DNA from 3 places in the Mucilaginibacter sp. OAE612 genome. Region 1 is predicted to be linked to each of the others. Evidence: riboswitches for the same ligand, from Rfam matches in the RefSeq annotation. Region 1 holds a riboswitch; each other region holds the start of a gene.
What was found. A riboswitch is a leader RNA that binds a small molecule or an ion and turns the genes downstream of it on or off. The one in region 1 is predicted to bind S-adenosylmethionine.
Positions count from the first base shown of each region.

Region 1 (6,759 bases):
CCGAACTGGCAAAAGCCCTGGCCGAATACCTGTTTAATGACGAAGGTGCACTTGTGAGGATAGATATGAGTGAATACCAGGAACGCCATGCTGTTTCAAGACTGATAGGAGCGCCTCCGGGCTATGTTGGGTATGATGAAGGCGGACAGTTAACGGAGGCCGTTCGTCGCAAGCCTTATAGTGTGGTTTTACTGGATGAAATTGAAAAAGCCCATCCCGATGTATTTAACATCCTGCTGCAGGTGCTGGATGATGGCCGCTTAACTGATAATAAAGGCCGTGTGGTGAATTTTAAGAATACTATCATCATCATGACCTCCAACATTGGTTCAAACATCATCCAGGAAAACTTCCAAAACCTGGAGGACGAAAACCGCAATGAACTGGTGGCAAAAACCAAAAACGAGCTGTTCAATTTGTTAAGGGCAACTATCCGTCCGGAGTTTTTAAACAGGATAGATGAGATCATCATGTTTACTCCGCTTAATCGCGATGAAATTCATGATATCGTTAAGCTGCAGTTTAAACAGGTACAGCAAACGCTTGCTGAAATGGGTGTAACTATCGAAGCATCCGATGAAGCCTTAGATTGGTTGGCCCAGTTAGGTTATGATCCTCAATTTGGTGCACGTCCGTTAAAACGCGTTATCCAGAAAAAGATACTGAACGAGTTGAGTAAACAGATCCTGGCGGGTACAGTTGATAAAGACAGCGTTATTAAAATAGATATGTTTGATAACCAGTTCGTGTTCCTGAACTCGGCCAAAGAAGCTACGGAACCGGCTAAATAAGCTGTAGAAAATTAATTAAATGTAAAAAGGCTTCCCAATTTGAGAAGCCTTTTTTTATTAACAACCGGAGAATCTATTAAAAAACTTCAGCTGTTTGTTTAGTTACCGATGCTAAGCTGACCCCCGTAAGCTGATCGGCAAAGGCTACGAAAGCCTTACTCTCAGATATACGATGTTGATTAGCGATCAGATTTTGCAAATTGATTTTTCCTATCACAAATTTATAATTACCTGAATAGTAACGCTCATTGATGTGTTCAAAATTCAGTGCTTCAACCAGTTCCTCATCGTCATAACGCAGGTAAATGGTTAATTCAATGTTATTGGTAAAATTAAGGTCTGTTTTCTCTTTAGCTTTTTTGTATTCGTATTGGTAGTTATAACGTAATGCCGCTATATCCGAAAGTACAGCCGAGCCGGTAGGATGCCCACCTGCACCTTTGCCAAAAAAGAATTGCTGATCGGCAAAGGCGGCCTGTACGGTTACGCCATTATATTCGTACTCAACGTTGTATAAAAACTCTTTGTCGTTTACAAATTTAGGCAGTACAAACAGGGCAACGTTACGGTCGTCAAGCTCTTTAGCTACAGGTACCAGTTTAATTTTGAGGTTCTTTTCGCGGGCATATTGCAAATCTGCGGCTGCAAGGTTCTGAATGCCGAGGTTAAATACTTCATCGGGCTGTACAACTACGCCATATGCGTGTGCAGCAGCAATAACCAGTTTGTATTTTGCATCAAAACCACCAACATCACTTGTTGGGTCGGTTTCTGCAAAACCCAGGTCCTGGGCTTGTTTTAATGCACTGTCGTAATCGAGCCCTTCAATAAAACCTTTTGAAAGGATATAGTTTGATGAGCCATTGAAAATACCGCTGATAGAATGCAGTAGTTCATTATCATAATATTCTTCCAGATTGCGGATAATAGGGATACTACCGCAAACCGCGCCTTCATATAATAATGATGTACCGTATTGATGCTGGATCTCGATCAGTTCGTCCAAATGCAGGGCGATCATTTTCTTACTGGCAGATACCACGTTCTTGCCAGATTTTAATGCTCTTGAAACAATTTCAAAAGCAGCTTCGGTATCATTGATCAGTTCAACAATGGTGTTGATCTCGGGGTTATTAAGCAGTTCTTCCTTATCAGTGGTGAACAGGTGGGCCGGCAGGGAACGCTTTTTATTAGGGTCTTTAATAGCAAATTTTACTATCTCGATATTTAAATGCTTTGTTTTAACGATATCATATAACCCCTGGCCAACAACTCCAAATCCGAAGAGGCCGATATTTAACTTTTTACTCATTACGCTGTACGTTGCAGTTCTATAATTTTTCCTTTCACATCGGTTTTAAAAAATGATGTGAATATTTTTGTTAATGCTTCTGTTTCAATTAAAAATCCATCGTGCCCATAAAACGAATCCAGTTTGGCAAAGGCGGCCTTAGGGATATGCCTGAACAAGTATTGCTGTTCTTCAACAGGGAACAAAACATCCGACGAGATGCCGATAACTAATGTTTTTGCCTTGATGAGGCTCAACGCTTTATCTACACCGTGACGGCCCCGGCCCACATTGTGTGAGTCCATCACTTTGGTCAGGTACCAATAACTATAGGCGTTAAAGCGGTTCACCAGCTTTTGCCCCTGGTAATTTTGGTACGATGAAGAGCGGAAATTGTCCTGCACATCGTCGGCTTCTTCCTGCTGGGTAATGCCGTAAGTTTTATAAGTACGATAACTTAAAAGCGCGATACTGCGCGCAGCTTTTAAGCCTTTCTGACCGCCTTCGGGCGTATTGCTGTAAAAGGTGCGGTCGGTAGTGATAGCCAAACGTTGCGACTCGTTAAAGGCAATGCCCCATGGTGAATGCTTGGCATTAGTTGCTATCAGAATAAGATTTTTGATGCGCTCCGGTTCAATAATAGCCCATTCCATAGCCTGCTGGCCGCCTAATGAACCTCCAATTAATACACTGATATTATTAATGTTTAAATGCTGGGCAAGCAACTGGTGCGCTTTAACCATATCCCTTGTAGTAAACTGGGGATATGAAAGATAATATGGCTGGCCGGTAACCGGGTTAATGCTCAACGGACTTGTAGTGCCGTAAGGAGAACCCAAAATATTGGCGCAAACTATAAAATGCTCTTCCGGGTTAAAAAAATACCCCTCGCCAATAAGCCCTTTCCACCAGTCAAATACATCGCTGTTGGCAGTAAGCGCATGGCAAACCCAAACAATGTTATTTTTTTCCTTATTTAACCGGCCATAAGTGTGAAAACCTATTTCTAAACCTTCAATTGTACGGCCCGATTCAAATTCAAAAGTATCAGTGTATTTAAATATCTCTGCGTTCATTCTGTTGTTTTGTTATTTCAGGTGCAACCGGTATTTCCGGCTGCAACCTGCAATAACGTTTACTATATCACTTAAAAAAACTATACATTATTAAACTAACTCACCCTCACCTTGCTTAATTTTTGCAAAAGCCTGCTCAAAATCAGCTTTAATATCGTCAATATGCTCAATACCAACAGCCACGCGCAATGAAGCTGGCGTAACACCGGCAGCCAATTGCTCTTCATCAGACAATTGCTGATGCGTAGTTGCCGATGGCTGAATGATGAGTGTTTTTGCGTCGCCAACATTGGCCAAATGGCTAACCAGTTTCAGGTTGTTGATCAATCGGCTGGCCTGCTCTTTACTCCCCTTAATCTCGAATGACAATACGCCACCGAAACCATTCTTTAAATATTTTTTAGCCAGCTCATGATATGGCGATGATTCCAGTCCCGGGTAATTTACGCTTGCCACCTGCGAATGCTGCTCCAGCCATTTAGCCAGTTGCAGGGCATTATCAACATGACGTTGCACGCGTAACGAAAGTGTTTCCAGTCCCTGAATGTTCAGCCATGAATTAAATGGAGCCTGCGACGGGCCGAAATCTCTCAAGCCTTCCACACGGGCACGAATAATAAACTGGATATTGCCAAACGGACCGCCAATGCCAAATACATCGTTAAATATCAACCCGTGGTACCCCTCAGATGGTTCAGTGAATTGCGGAAACTTACCGTTACCCCAATTGTAATTGCCTGCATCAATAATGACGCCGCCAATACTGGTACCATGCCCGCCAATCCATTTGGTGGTTGACTCAACAACCACATTAGCGCCATGTTCAATGGGACGGAAGAGGTAACCACCCGCACCGAAAGTATTATCAACAATTAGCGGCAGGTCATGCCTTTTGGCAACTTCGCTCACCTTTTCAAAATCGGCAATAGTAAAGCCCGGGTTACCAATGGTTTCCAGGAAAATGGCCTTTGTTTTATCATCAATAAGCGCCTCGATATTGACCGCAGTATCATCTTTGGCAAAACGCACATCGATGCCCAGGCGTTTAAACGCTACTTTAAACTGGTTATAAGTACCGCCATATAGGAAAGGTGAGGTAACAAAGTTATCGCCAACCTGTAAAATATTATTAAGGGCAAGGAATTGAGATGCCTGGCCAGAAGCTGTCGCCAGCGCTGCCACACCGCCCTCTAACGCCGCGATGCGTTTTTCAAACACATCGGTAGTAGGGTTCATGATGCGGGTATAGATATTACCAAACTCTTTCAGCGCAAACAGGTTTGCACCATGTTCGGCACTGTTGAATACGTATGAAGTAGTTTGATAAATGGGCACAGCGCGTGAACCTGTTGTTGGATCAACTTCCTGACCGGCATGTAATTGTAAGGTTTCGAATTTTAAGGCAGACATAGTTGTAATTTTTTAATGTGTTTAATTTAGATTTTTGAATGTTTAGATGAATTTGGAAAGCCGGTTTAAAAACAACCGGTTTAACAACACGCTTTTCAGAAAATGAAAAATAGGAGCGTGCTAAGCATCAACAGCAGCAACACATACAAATACAGCCAATAGGGGAGCCAATATGTTGTACGTTACCGTTTAAGGTGTAAAAAGTGTTGCGTTGCGTAAATTTAATTAAACTTTTCATGGTTATAAATTTATATTCCCCGGTGTTATTTGCCGGGACAGGAATTGGCACCTTCTTCAACATTGAAGGGTTGCCAGCGGGTCATTGAGCCTGATCTCTCGCCGCTTCTTTATAAATCAAAACCCGAACTATGTGCGGAGGATTGATCGACGTTGGTATCACTACCAAATAATGTTGCGAATATAAGGGATTGTGAGGTAATATACCAAATTTTATTTCTTTTTAAGGTTAAGGTAAAAGGCCAAAGGCAAAAGGTTCATTCGAGAACAATTTTAAGCTTAGACAAATGCAGCTACCTTTCGCCTTTAACCTTTATCCTTTTACCTTAAAAGGCCTAAGCCAAAGCCTGCTTCATATCGGCAATCAAATCATCAATATGTTCCAGCCCAACCGAAACCCTTAGCAGGTTTCGTGGTGTTTTGGTATCCGGCCCTTCAACAGTAGCGCGGTGTTCTATTAGGCTTTCAACACCACCAAGGCTGGTAGCTTTGATAAATAGTTTCAGCTTATTGATGATGTTATGCGTGTCGTTCTCATCGCCCTTAATAGTAAAAGATAACATGCCACCAAAAGCCAGCATCTGATCTTTAGCTATCTCATGCTGCGGGTGCGAGGGCAAACCGGGGTACATTACCTGTTCAACATTGGGATGCTGTTCAAGGTATTCGGCTAATAACTGTGCGTTTTGTACGTGGCCTTTTACACGGTATGGTAAAGTTTTAATACTGCGTACCAGGTAATAACAATCCATAGGCGAGGGGATTGCGCCACCCATTTCCTGCACCTGGCGGATTTTTGTCCACCAATCATTCTTTTCGGCCGTGATCAACACGCCGCCCATCAGGTCGCTATGTCCGCCAAAATATTTGGTGGCTGAGTGCATAACCATATCCGCGCCCAGCTCAAGTGGTCGCTGGCACATAGGGGTGGCAAATGTATTATCGCACAAAACTTTAATGCCCTTTGCTTTGGCAATAGCAACCACCTTTTTAATATCGGTTATTTTAAGCAGGGGGTTTGAAGGTGTTTCAATCCAGATCAAACCTGTTTCGGGCTTGATGTGCTGTTGTAAAACCCCGGTATCGTTTACATCAATAAAATCGAAGGTAAGGATCCCGGCAAAAAGGGTTTTAAGCTGATTACGTAAGCCATGATACATATCATCCGGCGCAATTATATGGGTGCCCGGCTCCAATGATTGAAATACCGACATCCCGGCCGCATTACCTGATGAAAAGCAAGCTGCTTCAACACCTCCCTCTAACTTTGCCAGCACATGCTCCAGTGCGTGACGATTGGGGTTCGATGAGCGACTGTAAATATAACCTGCCGGAAAACCGCCATCCTCACCGCGCTCAAAAGTGGTTGACATAATAATGGGTTGTATAACGGCCCTTGTTGCTTCATCAACATGGTTGCCGGCATGTATCGCTATAGTTTCAGTTTTCATGGTATTGTATTATGATATCGCCCAAAATAAACAAGAATATTTGTTATTAGCTGTAGCGTTTTTATATTTTTTGCCGAATAGGTTTAAAAACCAAACCGCATGAAAACGTGCTTTATCTTCCTGTTGGTTATTATTGGGCTATCTGCCTGAAAAAAAGATGCCAATGATACCGCTTATGACAAAAGCTATAAAGTATGGCAAAACTTTAAGACTGAAAGTAAAAATTCATATACTTATACCGCTAATAACGGTTCAGTTTTTGGTTATGGCTCCGAAACCAAGATCACCGTTCAAAATGGCGTTGTTACAGCGAAGGGTTTTTGAATACCGTGAGTTTAAAGGCGGACCGAACTATGGATATGGTGCTCAACTAAATGCGACTTCATAGGATTCCGTTTATATGACAGTATCCTGGATGAAGGAAAATATATCAGACAGGGGGCCATTGGGAGCCCTGTACAGAGTATGGGCGATGGAAAATAAATGGTAAAAGGCGACATCAT
Region 1 is NZ_JBGMUW010000001.1:2,485,146-2,491,904, forward strand. It holds gene clpB (ATP-dependent chaperone ClpB) at 1-791, shown strand, start outside; gene ABID99_RS10345 (homoserine dehydrogenase) at 868-2,103, opposite strand; gene metX (homoserine O-acetyltransferase) at 2,103-3,158, opposite strand; gene ABID99_RS10355 (O-acetylhomoserine aminocarboxypropyltransferase/cysteine synthase family protein) at 3,249-4,568, opposite strand; SAM riboswitch class I at 4,814-4,924, opposite strand; gene ABID99_RS10360 (PLP-dependent aspartate aminotransferase family protein) at 5,141-6,256, opposite strand; gene ABID99_RS10365 (hypothetical protein) at 6,758-6,759, shown strand, end outside.

Region 2 (6,759 bases), 2.2 Mb from region 1:
GGGCAATGGCTATATGGCAGTGGCCGAGTTAAACGATGATATGATTTCATTAAAACCGGGTACTACCAAAATCCTTACTCCTTACTCGCATTATAACGAAGGTACATACGTGTTTTACCGCAATGGAACTTATTACTTCATGTGGTCTGAAAATGATACCCGGAGCCCTAATTATAGTGTGCATTATGGTACTTCTAAATCTCCACTTGGGCCAATAGAGGTTCCGGAGCAAAATACAGTTATCGCCAAAGATGCAGCAAAAGGTATTTACGGTACCGGCCATAACTCAGTGATCCAGATCCCGGGTACCGATGAATGGTATATTGTTTATCACCGGTTCAACTACCCCAAAGGCATTACCATGGGCGATGCCGCAGGATACAACCGTGAGGTATGTATTGATAAAATGGAATTTGATGGCAATGGATTGATCAAACAGGTACCCCCTACACATGAAGGTATAAAACCTGTACAGGTTAAAAAGTAACCTCGGTTTATATAAATAATGGTATAGCTGCTATGTGAACGTATTGAAGGTTCACATGGCAGCTTTTGTTTTATATAAAATTAAACACGTATTAGCTTTAAGCTTTGTGCCTTCCGCTTTAAGCTACTAAAAATATGTTCCGTTTTTTACAATTTGACGACTTCGTTGTATCCTATATTTGTAATCATGGTTTTCAAAGAGATGCTTCCGGAGCCAAGGCTGCAGCCTTACATCAAGTGCTTCTATCTGTATGAATCTGATTCGGACAGAAGCTACGATGATATTGTGTTCCCGAGCGGTACCATGGAGGTAATCTTTAACCTCGGTGCCGGAATTTGGAAATCAAAGAAAGGTGATACATTTTTTACCACTCCTCCAGTTGAACTTTGGGGCCAGATCACTAAACCTTTGCCCATTCAATCTGTAGGGCGCAATATTATGCTCGGCTTCCGTTTTTACCCGCATTCGGCTGCTTACTTTTTTGATGAAAATGTATCAGAATTTAACAACGAAATCGTTGATGCCACGCACGTATTCGGACCTAAATTAAGAACGCTTTATTTAAAATTATTGGAGACCGCCGATCTGAATGCGAAGGTGGCCATGATTGAAGATTATTTGCGGAGCCGTTTATCGGCAACCGAAAAAAAACATTCGAAGATCAAATTTATCGGGGATATTGTCAGTAGTCTTAAAAAGAATTACAGCGACGATAATATCCTGTCTATTTCCAGCCGTTATAACATTTCCTCACGGCACCTTAATACCCTTTTTTCGCAGTATACAGGTTTACCGCCAAAATTATTTTACAAAATAAACCGCTTTCAGCATAGCCTTAACCTGGTTAGCGCTAATGAAGAAAAGCTAACGAATGTAGCCTACAGCGCCGGTTATTTTGACCAGGCACATTTTATAAAGGAATTTAAGCTTTTTACAGGTTTTACACCTAACTCATTTGCTGCTCAGGCGTCGCCTATAAACCAGGCGTTAGCGGGCAGTTAATACTCTTCCGTTTTATACAATTTTGGGCTATTCGAGCCACATAGTTTTGCTGATATAAAAAAAACAACAAAATGAAATCAGCAAAAACACCACAGGAGGTGCACGCGGTACTTGCAGCCGCTTTTAACACCAAAGATGTAAATGTAGTTATGAATGTGTATGATGCCAACGGTATTATTTTTCCCGAGCCGGGAAAAGAAGTATCAGGCAAGGCTCAATTTGAAGAGGCCGTTAAAAGCATCTGTGCGGTTCCGGGAGTAATGGAAATCAAAACCGTTTACTGTCTGCAATCGGGCGATGTAGCGGTAGGCCGGTCGGAGTGGAGCGTCACCGACAATGGCAAAACACAGATTGCCGCAAAAGGGATAGAGTTAATGAAACAACAACCCGACGGCAGCTGGAAAATTGTCATCGATCATGCATTCGGAGCTGAGGCTAATCTCGTAGCCTGATTTTCTCTATCTGAAACAAAAAATGACCGGATTTATCCGGCCATTTTTTGTTTCACCTTTCACCTTTCACCTTTCACCTTTCACCTTTCACCTTTCACCTTTCACCTTTCACCTTTCACCTTTCACCTTTCACCTTTCACCTTTCACCTTTCACCTTTCACTAATCTCTTCCGTTTTATACAATTTTTAGAAAAGCGCCCAGCCTAATTTTGAGCATAAAATAAAAACAAGAACATGAAAAATAGATTCAATGAATTTTTAGCCCTGCATCATCAAACCGAACCTTTGCAAATTGGCAATGTATGGAATGCACAAAGCGCCCAGGTTTATGATAAATTAAATTTTAAAGCAATCGGCACATCAAGCGCGGCTGTTGCCAGCTCATTAGGCTTTGCAGATGGCGAAGAGATGAGTTTTGAGGATTACCTTTTTGTTGTTAAACGCATAGCTGCAACAACATCAGCCATGCTAACAGTCGACCTTGAAGGTGGTTATGGTGAAACACCGGAGGCTATCTGCAGTAACATCACAAAACTATATAATATTGGTGTTGTGGGTATCAATATAGAGGATTCGATAGTGGTGAATGGCCAGCGAAGTATTGTTGGTGCCGAAGGCTTTGCCACAAAACTTAAACAGATAACTGCATTGTTAACCGCCACAGGGGTAGAGGTATTTATAAATGTAAGGACCGATTCCTTTCTGCTTGGTTTACCTAACGCACTGGAAGACGCTTTGACCCGTGCTAAACTTTACCAGGGTGCAGGTGTGCATGGTTTGTTTTTTCCGTGCATTACCCAAATAGCAGATATTGAAAAAATAACGGCCTTATCGCGCCTCCCGGTTAGCGTAATGTGTATGCCTGGCCTTCCGGATTTTAAAGCGTTGCAAAATGCAGGCATTAAAAGGATTAGCGCAGGCCCATTTTTGAATATGAACATCTACCGGTCACTGGAAAATTTGATCGAAAAAATAACAGCCGAAAATAGCTTTGCAGCCCTTTTTAATGGGACTGCCAGTTAACAGGCGAATAAAAGTGCTAAATAATTAAAAACCTAATTGCCTTGTTTTACCTTATTATAAGGTAGTTTAATAATCTGCAAAATAAGTTTAGGTTAAAGTCCCGGCAGCGAACGTTAGGGACTTTTTGTTGTTATGGAATTTATCTTCAAAAAGTTTCAGCTAATCCAATCAGTAAACAAATTCTGTAAATAAGCCTGCAGAATTTTAAAGTGTTAATTCATTTTATTGCAATAATTATATAAAATCTATGGTTTTAGTAGAATTTATATATATTTGCATCGTCAAATCGGTTCTTTGAATATTTTAATTATCAAGAAAGACTGAGGGAAAGGCCCTGTGATGTCTTAGCAACCTGTAAGCCCACTGTTATAAAGGTGCTAATTCCTGTCTGCCCAAAATAGGGTAGAAAAGATAATGTAATACGCTATGGCCTTGTATAGTGCAAGGTGTTGTATACTTCTTTTCCCTCTTCATTTTTCTTGCTAATTAAAATATTGAAAATATCACCGGGATGATATTACGGTTTAACCTGTATAGCAATGAACATTAAACAATTACTTTTTACCTGTTTGCTTTTCATAACAACATTGCCGGCTGTTGCGCAGATCACCAAGGCAATTGATCCGACAGCTGACGACCGCGGTTATATCATAAAAACCGGTGATCTTGCTCCTGCCGATTTTGAGCTCGTATTGACCAATGGTATAAAAACTTCTTTAACGAAGTTGCATGGTAAGGTGGTTATACTGCAGTTTACCGCAAGCTGGTGCAGCGTATACAGAGAAGAAATGCCGCATTTGGAAAAAGAGATCTGGCAGGCTTATAAAGATAAAGGCCTTGTGTTAATAGGCGTTGACCGCGATGAACCGCTCAACAAAGTAAAAAGTTTTCACCAGGTCATGAATATAAGCTATCCGTTGGCACTCGATCCTGGTGCTGAGATTTTTGGCCGGTTTGCCAGCAAAAAGAGCGGTGTTACCCGCAATGTGGTTATCGATCGGGATGGGAAAATTGTTTACCTCACCCGCTTGTACGATAAACAGGAATTTGCGTCCATGTTAAAAGCTGTGGACGCTTTGGTAAACAACAAAACAGCGTCCATCAATTAAAAAGAATCTATCAGTACTTATTTAATACCCGTTTTATGAAAACAGAATCTACTTTTTTACACAAGAAAACTTTAGTTTCGGAAAGCCAGTCAATCTGCAAATCCTTCTGTCTCAATATGCAAAGCATGCATTGTTGCTGTTAATCATTTACAGCATGCATGGTGTTTAAATGCGGGCTTGCTGCAGTTTGTCTTAGCTTAATAATTACCATCCCCTAATCAATTCTTTACAGTTACGATAGGCTTATGAGCCGGGCAAATTATGCCCGCTAAGGCGATAGCCATGTCTTTTGTACCGGTAAAGGCATCAAAAATTAATCTCAATTATTAATTATCATGTTAAAAATTTACAAGCTATTACTGGCAATTATATTGCCTTTTATTCTCGTCCAGACGGTTGCGGGGCAATCCGTTAAAATAAGCGGGGAGGTAACCGCCAAATCCGATGGGTTGCCGTTGCGCGGGTGTCAGCGTATCTGTTAAAGGTAAAACCACGGGCGCACAAACCAATGTTGATGGTAAGTTTATCATCAACGCCAATGTTAATGATGTGCTTAGGGTTAGCTACATTGGCTTTACAACCCAGGAGATCCCGATTACGCAAGGAATAACTACCTTAAACGTGGTTTTGGTTGAAGCACCAAATTCTCTGAATGAGGTAGTGATAACGGCCCTCAATATCTCAAAGGATAAAAAATCGCTGGGTTATGCGGTGCAAGGGCTTAAATCGAAAGATATCTCTGAAGCCAAAGAAACCAACTTTGTAAACGCTCTGGCGGGTAAAATTGCCGGTGTGCAGGTTACCAACAGCCAGGGCGATATGGGTTCATCCCGTATCGTTATCCGTGGCGAAACTTCTATCTCGGGCAATAACCAACCCTTATTTGTGGTTGATGGTGTTATAGTTGATAACAGCCAGTTTTTAGGGAATAACGGCTCAAGGGATTTTGCTAATGCTATTTCGGATTTAAATTCTGAAGATATTGAATCTGTAAGTGTATTAAAGGGCCCGAATGCAGCAGCGCTTTATGGTTCACGTGCAGCCGCGGGTGTTATCCTCATCCGCACTAAAACAGGCAAAGGGGCAAAAGGATTAGGTGTTACTATAAACTCCAATACCAGCTTTTCAAACGTACAGGTATTGCCCGAATATCAAAATCAATATGGTCAAGGCTCAAATGGGAAATTTAGCTATGTAGATGGTAAAGGCGGCGGCGTTAACGATGGTGTTGACGAAAGCTGGGGACCTGCGTTGGATGGTTCACTGATTCCACAGTTTTATTCAAATGGGCAGGCCGTACCTTTCGTGGCACACCCCGACAACGTAAAAGATTTTTTTAAAACCGGTGTAACACTCAATAATGGCATTGCTATTGCGAGCAGCAGCGATAAAAGTGATTTCAGGTTATCATACAACAACCTGCACCAAACCGGTATTGTACCTAATACTTCACAAGGGCGTAACTCGTTTGCTTTAAACTCAAGCTATCGTATCAACAATAAATTAACCGTTAATACAATTGTTGATTACAGTAAAGATGATGCTGATAACCTGCCTGGTGCATATGGAAAACGTGCAACCAGCACCATGCTGCAGTTTACCTGGTTTGGCCGCCAGGTTGATATCAACAGACTTAAAAATTACAAGGATGCCAATGGTAATACCTTTAACTGGAATAACAGTTACTATAGCAACCCTTACTGGCTGGCCTATGAAAACACGGTTGGTCAGCATAAAAATCACTTAATAGGTAGTATTGAATTAAACTATAAGATCATCGATGGCTTATCAGCAAACTTCCGTACAGGAACTGATTATTATAACGACCGCCGTAAGATCAAAGTAGCCTACGGCACTAACGGAACACCCTTCGGCTCGTACGAAGAGGATGCCTACAGTGTAAATGAAAACAATACCGAAGCCAGATTACAATACACCAAAAAGCTGAACAATGATTTCTCGCTTGATGTATTTGGTGGTGGTAACATAGCTGTGAGGACAACCGAAAATAATGATCAGTTGGCTCCGAAACTTGCAGTTGCTGGCTTGTACACGCTGAGCAACTCCCGTGATCCATTGGTCTCTACAAATTACTACGGGAAACTTAAAACCTATAGCTATTTTGGTTCGGCACAGCTTGGTTTCAGAAATTACGCGTTCATCAACTTCACAACCCGTAATGATTGGTCGTCAAGTTTACCGGCAGATGCCTTGTCATATTTCTATCCTTCCGTAAACGGCAGTTTAACATTATCTGAAGCATTAGGTATTAAAAGCGATGTGCTTAGTTATGCTAAATTAAGAGGTGGGTGGTCAAAAGTAGGTAAGGCGACAGATCCATTTCAATTAATTAACGTTTATACATCTTCAAACCTCTTTGGCTCAAATCCGCAACAAAGTATATCTACTATTGATCTGAATGATCATCTTAAGCCTGAAACCACTACATCGGCAGAGGCTGGTTTCGAATTAGGCTTTTTCCATGATCGCGTACATTTAGATGTAAGTGGTTATAATACCAATAGCACTAACCAAATCCTTACTGTACAGGTAAGTTCATCAACCGGTTTCAGCCAAAAAGTAATAAACGGTGGCCGTCTTAATAACAAAGGCATTGAGGTTCAGTTAGGCCTTACGCCAATTAAATCAAAGAGCTTTACCTGGGATATTACCACCAATTATTCAT
Region 2 is NZ_JBGMUW010000001.1:4,664,322-4,671,080, reverse strand. It holds gene ABID99_RS19350 (family 43 glycosylhydrolase) at 1-487, shown strand, start outside; gene ABID99_RS19345 (DUF6597 domain-containing transcriptional factor) at 674-1,489, shown strand; gene ABID99_RS19340 (nuclear transport factor 2 family protein) at 1,561-1,941, shown strand; gene ABID99_RS19335 (isocitrate lyase/phosphoenolpyruvate mutase family protein) at 2,176-2,964, shown strand; SAM riboswitch class I at 3,269-3,382, shown strand; gene ABID99_RS19330 (TlpA disulfide reductase family protein) at 3,504-4,073, shown strand; gene ABID99_RS19325 (SusC/RagA family TonB-linked outer membrane protein) at 4,518-6,759, shown strand, end outside.
Region 2: linked by a shared signal. The riboswitch ahead of ABID99_RS19330 (TlpA disulfide reductase family protein) and the one ahead of ABID99_RS10355 (O-acetylhomoserine aminocarboxypropyltransferase/cysteine synthase family protein) in region 1 are both predicted to bind S-adenosylmethionine.

Region 3 (6,759 bases), 4.0 Mb from region 1:
TGCTTTTCGTAGCCTATGCAACGCTTATTGGCATCAGCTTAAGTTTGATATTTCTGATCTACACATCTGCATCAATATTGGGTGTTTTCATTACCGCATCAGTAACTTTCGGTATTATGGGCATTGCCGGTTATACTACCCAGATGGATTTAACAAAGTTTGGTTCAATCATGTACATCCTGTTCATTGGGATCTTTGTAGCTTCATTAGCTAACTTCTTTATGCACAGCGAACAAATGAGTTACATCATCAGCTACATAGGCATAGCTGTATTTACTGGTTTAACTGCCTACTATATGCAAATGTTAAAACGCATTGGAGCAGGTATTGAATACGGTGATGCAAGCTCGAAAAAGCTGGCCCTGATGGGTGCGCTAACATTGTACATCACACTGATCAACCTGTTTTTTATGCTCCTCCGTTTATTCGGCAGAAGAAGATAATCTCATTAAGAAATTCAATCATAAAGCTGCCTCCGCAAAAGGCGGCTTTTTTTGTTTAACAATGTGGCTTAGGCATGATATTTAGCGTATGTTATACACTTGCAAATGATAACTTTATTGCGCAACTTTGCACTGCTTATGGAGAAAGACGGAGGGATTAGACCCTGCGATGTCTTAGCAACCTGTGCTTCACAAGGTGCTACATTCTACCAGGCAGCAATTACGCGCCCGGACAGATAAGCGAAAGTCATAACAACACCCGACTTTTCGAGATAAGCTGTATTTAGATTTGAGATATTAGACGTGAGATTTGAGATAGCTTCGGCTCTTTCAATCGCCTGTTTAATGTCTTTTTATCAGATATATGAGGTGAAAGACATGATGTTTTAGCAAGGTTCTCTCCGCTAAAATCTCACGTCTCAAATCTCATATCTCACATCTCAAAAAATGGACATTAGAAAAGAATTACAGAAACGCATCCTGGTGATTGACGGAGCAATGGGTACCATGATTCAAAGGTACCAGCTTACCGAGAAGGATTTTCGTGGCGAGCGTTTTCGCGATCATCATAGCGACCTGCAGGGCAATAACGACCTGCTCAATATCACGCGCCCTGATATTATCAAAGCCATCCATGCCGAATATCTTGATGCCGGTGCGGATATCATTGAAACTAACACTTTCAGCACACAGGTAATTTCCCTTGCCGATTATCACCTGGAAGAACTGGCCTATGAACTAAGCTACGAAGGTGCACGCATTGCCCGCGAGGTAGCCGACGAATATACCCGGCGCAACCCTGCAAAGCCGCGTTTTGTTGCCGGTGCCATCGGCCCAACCAACCGTACTGCTTCCTTATCGCCAGACGTTAACGACCCCGGATATCGCGCCGTTACCTTTGATGACCTGGCCGAGGCCTATTATGACCAGGTACGCGGTTTGGTTGACGGAGGATCGCACCTGTTGTTGGTTGAAACTATCTTTGATACACTGAATGCAAAAGCAGCCCTCTTCGCCATAAAACGTTATGAGCTGGAATGTAAAGCTGCAGGTAAGGATTTTCCTGCTTTCAGGGATTCGGGCGGTATCATGATCTCAGGTACTATTACCGATGCTTCAGGCCGTACCCTTTCCGGGCAAACTGTCGAAGCTTTCTGGAACTCGATAAGCCATGCCAACCTGCTATCGGTAGGCCTAAACTGCGCTTTGGGTGCCCGGGAAATGCGCCCACACCTTGCCGAACTTTCTGAAAAAGCAGGCGTATTTATTTCGGCCTATCCAAACGCCGGCTTACCCAACGAGTTTGGCCAGTACGACGAAACTCCGCATGAAACCGCTCACCAGGTTGATGATTTTATCAAAGCCGGCCTGGTTAATATTGTTGGTGGCTGCTGCGGTACCACACCCGAGCATATTAAGTGCATTGCCGATAAGGCTGCCAAATATCCGCCCCGCCCTATCCCTCAAATTGAGCCGGATATGCGCCTGAGCGGCCTGGAAGCGGTCACCATTAAACCCGAAAGCATTTTTGTTAATGTGGGTGAGCGTACCAATATCACCGGTTCACCAAAGTTTTCCAAATTGATCCTTGCCGAAGATTATGAGGCTGCTTTATCTGTTGCCCTGCAGCAAGTTGAAGGCGGCGCACAGGTTATCGATATTAACATGGATGAGGGCATGATTGATTCGGAGGCTGTGATGGTAAAATTCCTGAACCTGGTTGCTTCTGAACCGGATATAGCCAAACTGCCTATTATGATCGACTCATCCAAATGGACGGTGATTGAGGCTGGTTTAAAATGCGTACAGGGAAAAGGTATCGTGAACTCTATCTCCCTTAAAGAGGGCGAAGAAAAATTTAAGGAACAGGCCCGGAAAATCTTAAGCTATGGTGCTGCCACCGTAGTAATGGCCTTTGACGAAACCGGTCAGGCTGATTCATTGGAACGTCGTATCGAGATCTGCAAACGATCATATGAGATCCTGGTGAACGAAGTAGGTTTTCCGCCGCAGGATATCATTTTCGATCCGAACATCCTAACAGTTGCTACCGGCCTGGAAGAACATAATAACTACGCGGTAGATTTTATTGAGGCCACCCGCTGGATCAAGCAAAACCTGCCGCACGCTAAAGTGAGCGGCGGTGTAAGTAACATTTCGTTCTCGTTCAGGGGTAATAATACCGTGCGCGAGGCCATGCACTCGGCATTCCTGTACCATGCCATTAAAGCCGGTATGGATATGGGGATTGTAAACGCCGGCATGCTGGAGGTTTACGAGGAGATTCCGAAAAACCTTTTGGAACTTGTAGAAGATGTACTCCTTAACCGCCGCCCGGATGCTACCGAGCGCCTGGTGGAATTTGCCGACACCATCAAAAGCAAAGGAAAAGAAGTTGTACGCGACGAAGAATGGCGCAAAGGCACCGTTCAGGAGCGCCTCTCCCACTCGCTGGTAAAAGGCATTGTTGAATACCTTGACGACGATGTGGAGGAAGCCCGCCAGGCCTACAGCAAACCACTTGAGGTTATTGAAGGTCCGTTGATGGATGGTATGAACATCGTAGGCGACTTGTTCGGTGCCGGCAAGATGTTTTTACCACAAGTGGTAAAATCAGCCCGTGTAATGAAAAAGGCGGTGGCTTACCTGCTGCCTTTTATTGAGGAAGAAAAAAAGAACAACGTAAATGCTGATCAGCGCGCCAACGCCGGCAAGGTGTTAATGGCCACCGTAAAAGGCGATGTACATGATATCGGCAAAAATATAGTTGGCGTGGTGCTGGCTTGTAACAACTTTGAGGTGATTGACCTTGGGGTGATGGTGCCCGCGCAACGCATTATTGAAGAGGCTAAAAAGCAAAACGTTGATATCATTGGCTTAAGCGGATTGATCACCCCATCGCTTGATGAAATGGTGCATTTTGCCAAAGAAATGGAGCGCGAAGGATTTACCATCCCGCTAATCATTGGTGGTGCTACAACGTCGCGCATTCACGCAGCCGTAAAAGTGGCGCCGCAATACTCCGGGGCTGCCATTCACGTTTTGGACGCTTCGCGCAGCGTTACCGTTTGCAGCAATCTAATGAGCAAGGACAACCGGGATGCCTATATCCAGGGCATTAAGGATGAATATGCCAAAGCCCGTGAGGCACATGCCAACAAAAAATCGGACAAGCGTTTTGTAACTATCGAAGAAGCCCGTGCTGGTAAATTCCAGATTAGCCTGGATGGCGATGTGGCGCCGAAACCCGCATTTACAGGCACCAAAGTATTTGAGAATTTCCCGCTGGAAGAGTTGCTGCCTTATATCGACTGGACGCCATTTTTCCATACCTGGGAACTTCGCGGCAGCTATCCGAAGATCTTTGATGATAAGTTTGTAGGCGTTGAAGCCAAAAAACTATTTAACGATGCGCAGGTATTGATGAAACGTATTGTTGACGAGAAACTGTTCACTGCGAAAGGCGTGATAGGTTTCTGGCCTGCCAACGCTGTAGGTGATGATATTGAATTATATACCGATGAAAGTCGCACAACAGTTTTAAATCACATCCATACCTTACGCCAGCAGGCCGAAAAGGTGAAGAATGATCCGTATTATGCCTTGTCAGATTTTATCGCGCCAAAAGAAAGCGGTGTGCCCGATTATTTCGGCGGCTTTGCGGTAACAACCGGTTTAGGTTGTGATGAATTGGTTGCTGAGTTTGAGGCCGATCATGACGACTATAACAGCATCATGGCCAAAGCCCTTGCCGACCGCCTTGCCGAAGCCTTCGCCGAAAAAATGCACGAGTTGGTACGTAAGGAATACTGGGGCTATGCCAAAGGCGAACAGCTAAGCAATGCCGACCTTATTAAGGAAGAATACCAGGGCATCCGTCCGGCACCGGGTTATCCGGCCTGCCCGGACCATACCGAAAAAACCACCTTGTTTGAATTACTAAAAGCAGAAGACAACGCAAACATGCACCTAACCGAAAGCCTGGCCATGCTGCCGGCCGCATCGGTAAGCGGTTTCTACTTCGCACATCCGCAGGCAAGATATTTCGGCTTGGGTAAAATCAGTAAGGATCAGGTTGAGGATTATGCTATCCGTAAACAAATGCCATTGGAGGATGTGGAAAGATGGCTAGGGCCGAATATTAATTATTAGCCCCCCTGCCCCCTAAAGGGGGAGTAAGGAAAGAAACGACAAAGCGAGGGCTTGTGCGGTTCCCCTCTTGAGAGGGGTGGAGGGTGTGTTAACAAAGCGATAATAAACGCCGCATAACACACCCCTGCCAACACACAAATCCACCGCGCCCCCTCTCGAGAGGGGAACTTGAATTGTAATTATAAAACTTAAATAAAAATTCCCCCTTTAGGGGGTTAGGGGTCAAATGAAAATACCTGAACATATAGCAAACGCCAACGGCAAAACACTTTTTTCTTTTGAACTGATCCCGCCTTTAAAGGGGCAGAGCATCCAGGGCATTTATAATGCTATTGATCCGCTGATGGAGTTTAAACCTCCGTTTATTGATGTTACTACCCTGCGCGAGGACTTTATTTACAAGCAGCACCCAAGTGGCCTGCTCGAAAAATTATCGTACCGCAAACGCCCGGGCACTATTGCCATCTGCGCGGCTATCATGAACAGGTATAAGGTTGATACCGTGCCCCACCTGCTTTGTGGCGGCTTTACCAAAGACGAAACCGAGAACGCCCTTATAGAATTAGAGTTTTTAGGTATCGAAAACGTACTGGTATTGCGTGGCGATGCGCGCCTTGGCGATTCATCATTTGTACCTACGCCTAATGGCCATTGTTATGCTACCGATTTGCTGCAGCAGGTAGTAAACCTTAACAACGGTATTTATTTGCATGAGGACCATGGCAATACAGCCAAAACAAACTTTTGTATTGGCGTAGCCGGTTATCCCGAAAAGCATTTTGAAGCCCCGAACCTTAAAACCGACTTTAAATACCTGAAGCAAAAGGTAGAAATGGGTGCACAGTTCATTGTAACCCAGATGTTTTTTGATATTGGTAAATACAAGGAGTTTGTAAACGGCTGCCGGGCCAATGGTATCAATGTGCCTATTATTCCGGGGCTGAAACCGATCACATCATCAAAACAATTGGTTACGCTGTCAAAGACATTCCATATTGATATCCCGGAAGATTTGAGTGATGCCATCCATGCCTGCGCCACCGAAAAGGATGTTAAAGAAGTAGGTATTGAATGGATGATCAATCAATGTAAAGAGTTGATTGCCTTTGGCGCGCCAGTGCTGCATTTTTATACCATGAGCAACGCCGGGCCTACTAAACGTATTGCTGAAGCGATATTTTAATCGCCGTTAAGGTCGCACACAACCTTCTCAAAGCGTCATTGCGAGGCACGAAGCAACCCCCGACTGTACAGGGCGAACTTGTATCGCTACTCTGTATATTGGGGATTGCTTCGTACCTCGCAATGACGAGAATGATTGGGTAACTGATATTTATAAAAGCAGTATTACTAAAAATAAAACGCTATTTTTATTTTAGTAATAAACTGCCTATGGATACCTTTAGTCACATCAAGGCTGTTATCAGCATTACATTGGGGCTTAGCATTACCCACCTGCTTAAAGGGGCGGCCAAGCAAATTCAGCACCCCGGCCGGGATAAACCTTATTGGGTGCATAACCTGTGGGCGCTTTACGTGTTTATATTGCTGCTGCACTTTTGGTGGTGGGAGATTAGCCTGCACGAAATAAAGCACTGGCTTTTTGCCGAGTACTTTTTCATCATTATCTACATTGTTACTTATTACAGCGTCTGTGCATTGCTCTATCCTGATGATTTAAAAGACTATCAGGACTACAAAGACTACTTTTACTCACGCCGGAAATGGATCTTCAGCATTTTGGGGGCCAGCTATCTGCTTGATATCATAGATACCGAAATAAAGGGGCCAAGCTATGTACATCACTATAACATCGAGTACCCAATCCGCAATATCAGTCATTTTATATTATGTATGATAGCCATTAAAGTAGAGAACCGCAACTTTCACGCGGCATTGGTGATCGTGTTCCTTTTGTACGAGGCCTCGTACATCCTGAGATTATTTTAACGGTTAAAATGAGAGGGCGCCGACATGCAACGGCACCCTCTTCCCCCGTTCACATGCAGGTTACTTGCAAAAGATAACCTGGTTCGTTTTTCCCCAGTCGTTACTTTCGCCGGTGGTTAATTTGCGATAGGTTGTCAGGGTTAGGCTACAGGCGCATGAGGGCCATGCGCTAAAAGGAGGAGTTAAAACAAATGGTGACGGCGAGGCCATGTCA
Region 3 is NZ_JBGMUW010000001.1:6,490,246-6,497,004, reverse strand. It holds gene ABID99_RS27290 (Bax inhibitor-1/YccA family protein) at 1-443, shown strand, start outside; SAM riboswitch class I at 577-686, shown strand; gene metH (methionine synthase) at 891-4,595, shown strand; gene ABID99_RS27280 (methylenetetrahydrofolate reductase) at 4,822-5,778, shown strand; gene ABID99_RS27275 (hypothetical protein) at 5,988-6,545, shown strand; gene ABID99_RS27270 (hypothetical protein) at 6,606-6,759, opposite strand, start outside.
Region 3: linked by a shared signal. The riboswitch ahead of metH (methionine synthase) and the one ahead of ABID99_RS10355 (O-acetylhomoserine aminocarboxypropyltransferase/cysteine synthase family protein) in region 1 are both predicted to bind S-adenosylmethionine.